One region of the Arthrobacter sp. B0316-1-20 genome, then DNA from elsewhere that is predicted to be linked to it. Evidence: riboswitches for the same ligand, from Rfam matches in the RefSeq annotation. Region 1 holds a riboswitch; the other holds the start of a gene.

What was found. A riboswitch is a leader RNA that binds a small molecule or an ion and turns the genes downstream of it on or off. The one in region 1 is predicted to bind S-adenosylmethionine.
Region 2: another riboswitch for S-adenosylmethionine. It lies ahead of AC5RW2_RS13505 (PIN domain-containing protein); the one in region 1 lies ahead of AC5RW2_RS20145 (methionine ABC transporter ATP-binding protein).

What each region holds. Positions count from the first base shown of each region.
Region 1 covers NZ_JBNHHC010000012.1:75,328-78,684, reverse strand. The annotation lists SAM riboswitch class I at 78-167, shown strand; gene AC5RW2_RS20150 (LLM class flavin-dependent oxidoreductase) at 256-1,677, shown strand; SAM riboswitch class I at 1,747-1,838, shown strand; gene AC5RW2_RS20145 (methionine ABC transporter ATP-binding protein) at 1,952-3,004, shown strand; gene AC5RW2_RS20140 (methionine ABC transporter permease) at 3,001-3,357, shown strand, end outside.
Region 2 covers NZ_JBNHHC010000007.1:103,339-106,695, reverse strand. The annotation lists gene AC5RW2_RS13510 (Nramp family divalent metal transporter) at 1-747, opposite strand, end outside; gene AC5RW2_RS13505 (PIN domain-containing protein) at 1,025-1,426, opposite strand; SAM riboswitch class IV at 1,731-1,854, opposite strand; gene AC5RW2_RS13500 (TM0106 family RecB-like putative nuclease) at 2,117-3,357, shown strand, end outside.

The DNA of each region.
Region 1 (3,357 bases):
TAACCCGTCGTAATTCTTACCCCGCGTGACGCGGGACATTTCCCTCCGGGGCGCCCGCGGGTGTCCAATGGGAGACGTACCCATCCAGAGCGGCCGAGAGACCTGGCTTGTTGACGCCGCAGCAACCCCCTCCCTGAGGAAGGTGCTACCGCCAGGACCGATGGAGAAGCTCGATCTCTCGTTGGTCTTCCGTTGGCAGCCGCATGCCCGACGGAGGACCGGCGCGGGCTCTTCTCATCAGAAAAGGAGCCTGACATGACCGTAAACAACCCGCAGCCCGACCCCCGGCGCCAAGTTCGCTTCAACGCCTTCGACATGAACTGCGTGGGCCACCAGTCGCCCGGACTGTGGCGCCACCCGCAGGACAAGTCCGCCACCTACAACACCATCGGCTACTGGACCCACCTGGCCAAGGTGCTGGAAAAGGGCCTGTTCGACGGCCTGTTCATCGCCGACGTGCTCGGCACCTACGACGTCTTCGGGTCCTCCAACGAGACCACGCTGCGCGCCGGCACGCAGGTCCCCGTGAACGATCCGTTCATGCTGGTCTCGGCGATGGCCGCGGTGACCGAGAACCTCGGCTTCGGGGTCACCGCCGGCACCGCGTACGAGCACCCCTACCCATTCGCCCGCCGCCTGGCCACGCTGGACCACCTGACCAACGGGCGGGTCGGCTGGAACGTGGTCACCGGTTACCTGCCCTCGGCGGCACGCAATATGGGCCAGGAAGACCAGTTGGAGCACGACGAGCGCTACAACCACGCGGACGAATACCTCGAGGTCATCTACAAGCTGCTCGAGGGCTCGTGGGAGGACGACGCCGTGGTCAAGGACGTCGAGACCGGCGTCTTCACCGACCCGGCGAAGGTCCACGAGATCCGGCACGAGGGCAAGTACTTTAAGGTTCCCGGCATCGCCATCACCGAGCCGAGCCCGCAGCGCACCCCGGTCATCTTCCAGGCCGGGGCTTCCAAGCGCGGCACCGAGTTCGCCGCCGGGAACGCCGAGGCGGTGTTCGTGACCTGCCCGACCAAGGAGATGCTGGCCGCATCGGTGAAGAAGATCCGCGACGCCGTGGAGGCGGCCGGACGCGACCGCTACGACGTCCGCATCTACGCGATGCAGACCGTGGTGACCGGGCCCGACACCGCCGCCGCGCAGGCCAAATTCGAGGACTACAAGTCCTACGCAGACATCAACGGGGCGCTGGCGCTGATCTCCGGCTGGATGGGCGTGGACCTGTCCACCTACGGCCCGGATGACGTGATTGGCGAAAACGTGAAGTCCAACGCCATCCAGTCCTCCGTGGAGACCTTCCAGAAGGCCTCCGGCGACAGCGGCAAGCCGTGGACCATCCGCCAGCTGGCCGAATGGGTCGGCGTCGGCGGTTTCGGCCCGATCACCGTCGGCTCCGGCGCGGAGGTGGCCGCCAAGCTCGTGGAGTGGGTCGACGAGACCGACGTGGACGGGTTCAACCTGGCCTACGCGATCACCCCGGGCACGTTCGAGGACATCGTGGAATTCGTCGTGCCGGAGCTGCAGAAGCTGGGCGCCTACCCCACGGAGTACGCGCCGGGGACCCTGCGCAACAAGCTCTTCGGCCGCGGCGACAAGCTGCCGGATAACCACCGGGCCGCCGGCTTCCGCTTGCAGAACGCGCTCGCCCACCGAGCGTAGGCACCGGCAGAACCATCTGAACAACGACGGCGGTGCGCCTCCCCTTCAGGGGGGCACCGCCGTCGGCAAGAACCATCCAGAGCGGCCGAGAGATCTGGCTCGATGACGCCGCAGCAACCCCGGCAACTGCCGCACGGTGCTAACGCCAGAACCGATGGAGAACCCGGGCCGGCCCGGAACCGGCCGCGCCATGCCTGCGCGCCGTGATCGGCTGTGCCCGGGGCTCCCTGACCTTCAGGAGCAGCATGAAAAGATATGCCGCGGGCGGCCCGCAATGATAGAAATCCGCAATCTGCACAAGAGCTACGACACCCGCCACGGGACGGTCGAGGTGCTCAAGGGTATCGACCTGACCATCGAGCAGGGGTCGATCACCGCCGTCGTCGGCCCTTCCGGCGCCGGCAAGACGACCCTCTCCCACTGCATCTCCTTATTGGAAAAACCGACCTCCGGCCAGGTACTGGTGGACGGCCGCGACCTGTCAGCACTGTCCGGGCAAGCATTGCGAGGCGAACGCCGCGCCATCGGCACGATCTTCCAACATTCGGCCCTGCTGCGCCGGATGACGGTGGCGGAGAACGTGGCGCTGCCGCTGCGAAACCTCGGCGTGGTGCACGCTCAGATGGAGGACCGCGTGGCGGAACTGCTGGACCGGGTGGGCCTGCTGCACAAGGCCAACGCCTACCCCGGCCAGCTGTCCGGCGGCCAAAAGCAACGGGTCGGCATTGCCCGGGCGCTGGCACTTCGTCCCCGGATTTTGCTCTCCGACGAATCGACGTCGGGCCTGGACCCGGAGTCCACCCAGCAGATCCTGGACCTGCTGGACGACGTGCGCACCGAACTGGGGTTGTCGGTCATCCTGATCACCCATGAGATGGACGTGGTGCGCCACGTCGCCGATCAGGTGGCCGTGCTCTCCGGCGGCCGCGTCGCGGAATACGGGCCGATTGGCGCCCTGGTTGCCGACCAGGCCTCCGCCGCCGGCCGCCAACTGCTGCCAATCCGGGCCCTCCCGCTGCCAGCCGGCTTCGACTACGCGCTGTCCGTTTCCTATCGGCACGGGCCGGTGGACCCGGAGTGGATGACCCGCCTGTCCACCGGTCTGGGGGTGCGCGTGGCGCTGCTCGGCGGTTCGGTGGAAGCCCATGGTGAAACGGTGCTGGGCCGCGCCGACATCGGTGTCGCCGGCCGCCCGGAGGCCGAAGTCCGCGCCTACTTGGCGGGCCTGGGTCTGGCCGCAGAGGCACGCCACCGTGCCGATACCGCGGCGGAAACGCCGCCGACGGACGCATACGCAAGGAACGAGAAAATCGAGGTGCGCGCATGAGGCCCGCAGAAACCGCCGCCGTCGGGCTGGACACGCCCTGGGCGGACCTGCCCGCGCTGCTGCTGCCCGCCTACGGCGAAACTTGGGCGATGGTCGGCATCGTGATGGTCATGGTGATCCTGGTCGGCGGCGCCACCGGCGTGCTGCTGTACAACACGGACAGCCGCGGCCTGTTCCCCCGGCCGCGCCTGCACGGAACGCTCAGCTGGATCGTCAACATGGGCCGCTCGCTCCCGTTCCTGGTGCTGATGGCCGCCATCATCCCGCTGACCAAGTGGGTCACCGGAACGACCATCGGCATCGCGGCGGCCGTGGTCCCGATGACACTGGCCGGTATTCCGTTCTTCGCCCGG
Region 2 (3,357 bases), on a different contig from region 1:
GACGTAGGCCACGGAGTTGTCGATGCGCATGACGCGCATCCACTTGGGTGTGTGCCAGCCCTTCTCGCGCAGCCAGTAGCCGTAGGCTGCCAGCGTGATGGTGCCGCCCACGCCGCCGGCCAGCGCCAGCGTGTAGAACACGGCGCCTTCTTCCTGCGGGATCATCGGCACCAGGCCGCCGATCATTTCCGGAATGTTGGGCACGGCGATGACGGCCAGGCCGACCACGGTGACGAACATCAGTCCGACGAAGAAGGCGGTGATCTTCTCGAACATGGCGTACTTGCCGAACCAGACCATGACGAAACCGGCCAGGCCCATCAGGATGGCCCAAGCCCATAGCGGCAGCACCGGGAACACCGCGGCCAGCGGCAGCGCTGCCGACGACATTGCGGTGGCGCCGTATACGAAGCCCCAGATCATGATGTAGGGACCGAAATACCAGGTGGTCCAACGGCCCAGCGAGCGCCAGCCCTCAAAGATCGTCTTGCCGGTCGCCAGCGAGAACCGCCCGGCGCCTTCGACCAGAATGATCTTCAGGATGACGCCGACGATCACCGCCCAGAACAGGCCGTAGCCGTAACGGGAACCGGCCACCAAAGTGGCGACCATATCCGCGGCACCGACGCCGGTGGCCGCCACGACGAGGCCGGGACCGACGATCTTCCACTTGGCGGGAGCGCCGCCGTCGTTGTCCACCCGCGCAGCGGCATCCAGCGCGCCCGGGGCGTTGTTCTCAGTGGCCATGAGCCATGTATTCCTTACCTTAAATGGAGCTTGTCCGCAGAAAACGGGCGGCACGCGTGCCGCCCGTCACCGGACCCCGTTTAGTTTCTCACGCGTTCAGAACGCCCGGTCAGTAAATCACCGAAGGAGCCACACGGGGAACCGTTCGGCGCCGCGATGGCTCCGTTGGGCGGGAATTAGCGGCGCGACTGTGGCCGTTTGCATACCGGATATATTCACAGGCGGTGGCCCGACGGACGTTTTCGTGGTGCCGGCCGTGGGCGCTTCTTTACCGGTTCTATGAGGCCCGGGTCGACTTCCACGGGTCGCATGCCTCAACCGACAGCCGGCGGTAGCCTTCGGCGTTGCCGGACACCACGGTCAGGCAATGCTTCACTGCCGTGGCGGCGATCAGCGACTCGACGGCCGGCACGTCCTGGATCGCCAGAGGCGCCCAGGCCTCGGCCACCTGCAGGTCCACCGGCAGGATGTAGGCGGCGAACCGCTCGGTCAGCTCGCCCAGCCAGGTGTCGGCACGCCCGGCCAGCGCGCTGTCCTGGGTGCTGAGCGCGTGCAGCTCCCCCAGCGTCAGCGCTGAAATGTAGACGCGCGAGCGGCGGCGCCTCTGCAGGAAGTCCACGACGGCGGGGTCCGGGTTCTCCCGCCTGAGCTCGGCGACCACATCGGTGTCCAACAGCAACCCGCGGGCACGCCTCCCGGCGGAGGCCTCGCCGGGCGACGAAGCGGGGCCGGGCGCCGGCCCGGAGCTGGCCGCTGGTGAAGGTACGACGCTGGCCGCTGGCGCTGCCGGGCCGGTCCTGCCTGTCATCGGGCCGCGGCGACGGCGCGCTGCTGCCCCCGGGTTTGCAGTGACGCTTCCAGCAGGAAATCCACAAAGGCTTCCCTCGCTGCGGAGACCTGCTCGTAGTCGGCCAGACTCAAGACCTGAAGTTGCGGAGATTCAAGGGTTTCCATGACAGCCGGCGCCGGGCGCCGAGTCCTTTCGGGTGCTCTTGCCCGCACCGGTAGCCAGTGGCTGATGCAGGCCGCTTCGTCATCCGAACCACCCAACGAGCGTGGGGTTGGTATGTGGCCAAAGTCGGAGCTTGGCGGCCACAATTCTTGAAGCTGTTGCCACTTTAGCCAGTCCGCGTGCCAAATGTCAGAGACCGCGGTCACACCGCGTAACAGGGACCGTAACGTTCCACCTCCCCACTTGTGGTGGCCGCCCCGGCGCATGTTAGCGACCATCCCGGCACAACCATCCGAAACTGTCCGTGTCGGCTGATAGACCTTTGATTGCCGGCAGGCACCGGTCGGCGGCGGGATATCGTTGGGGGGACCCGCCGCCGGCCGGGTTGGCACCTTTCAACGTGAGCAAGGAGGCACGGTGTTTCTGCTCGACTCCGACGTCGACGGGGCTGACCCGGATCTGGTCTACACGGCCACCGACCTGGTCACCGCCGCCCAGTGCGAATACCAGTTGTTGCGCAAGCTGGACGAGAAGCTGGGCCGCTCCCCGGTGCCGGACTTCGGCCGGGACGAGATGCTTGAGCGCACCGCGGCGCTGGGCGATCTGCACGAGCACCGGGTGCTGCAGCAATTTCGCGACAAGTTCGGCTCCGGCGTGGTGGAGATCGCCGAGACGCGCAGTTACACCCGCGAAGACCTGCGCACCAAGCATACCGAATCCCTTGCGGCGCTGCGGTCGGGCGCGGACGTGGTGTTCCAGGCCTCCTTCTTTGACGGCAGCTTCCATGGGCGCTCTGATTTCCTGGTCAAAACCGAGCACGACGGCGGTGCCCCGGCTTACGCCGTCTATGACACCAAACTGGCCCGCCACGCTAAGGTCACCGCGCTGCTGCAGCTGGCGGCCTACGGCGACCAGCTCCTCCAGGCGGGCATCGGCACGGCTCCGACGGTAACGCTGGTGCTCGGCGACGGCCGGCACAGCGACCACAGCCTGACCGACCTGCTGCCGGTCTTCCGCGAACGCCGCGGCCGGTTCCTGGACCTGGTCGCCGGGCACCGGGGACAGCCGGCAGCTGTCCATTGGGGAGACGAACGGATCAAGGCGTGCGGCCGCTGCGACTACTGTGCGGAACAGGTTGAGCTGCACCGCGATCTGGTGTTGGTGGCTAGCATGAGCACGTCCCGCCGCCGCAAACTCCAGGCGGCCGGAATTCGCACCATCGATCAACTGGCGGCGCTGGAATTGCCGGCAGGCGAAGCGCCCGACGGTGCGCTGGCCCGGCTGCGGGACCAGGCCCGCATGCAAACGGGCACCGCCCAGCCGGACGGGCAAGTCACCTTCCGCAAGGACGGTGCCGAACACACCGTTGCCTACCGCGTACTGGAACAGCACACCCTCGCGCGGCTGCCCGCCCCGGACCCGGGCGATATCTTCTTCGACTTCGAAGGCGACCCGCTCTGGCAGGACGACGACGGGATCTGGGGGCTGGAATACCTTTTCGGCGTGGTGGAAAACCCGCCGGCCGCTGGCGGCCCCGCGCCGTTCAAACCCTTCTGGGCGCACAGCCGAGCGGGCGAACGCAAAGCGCTGGCGGACTTCCTGGATTACGTGTCCGAACGGCGGCGCCTCCACCCCGGCCTGCACATCTACCACTATGC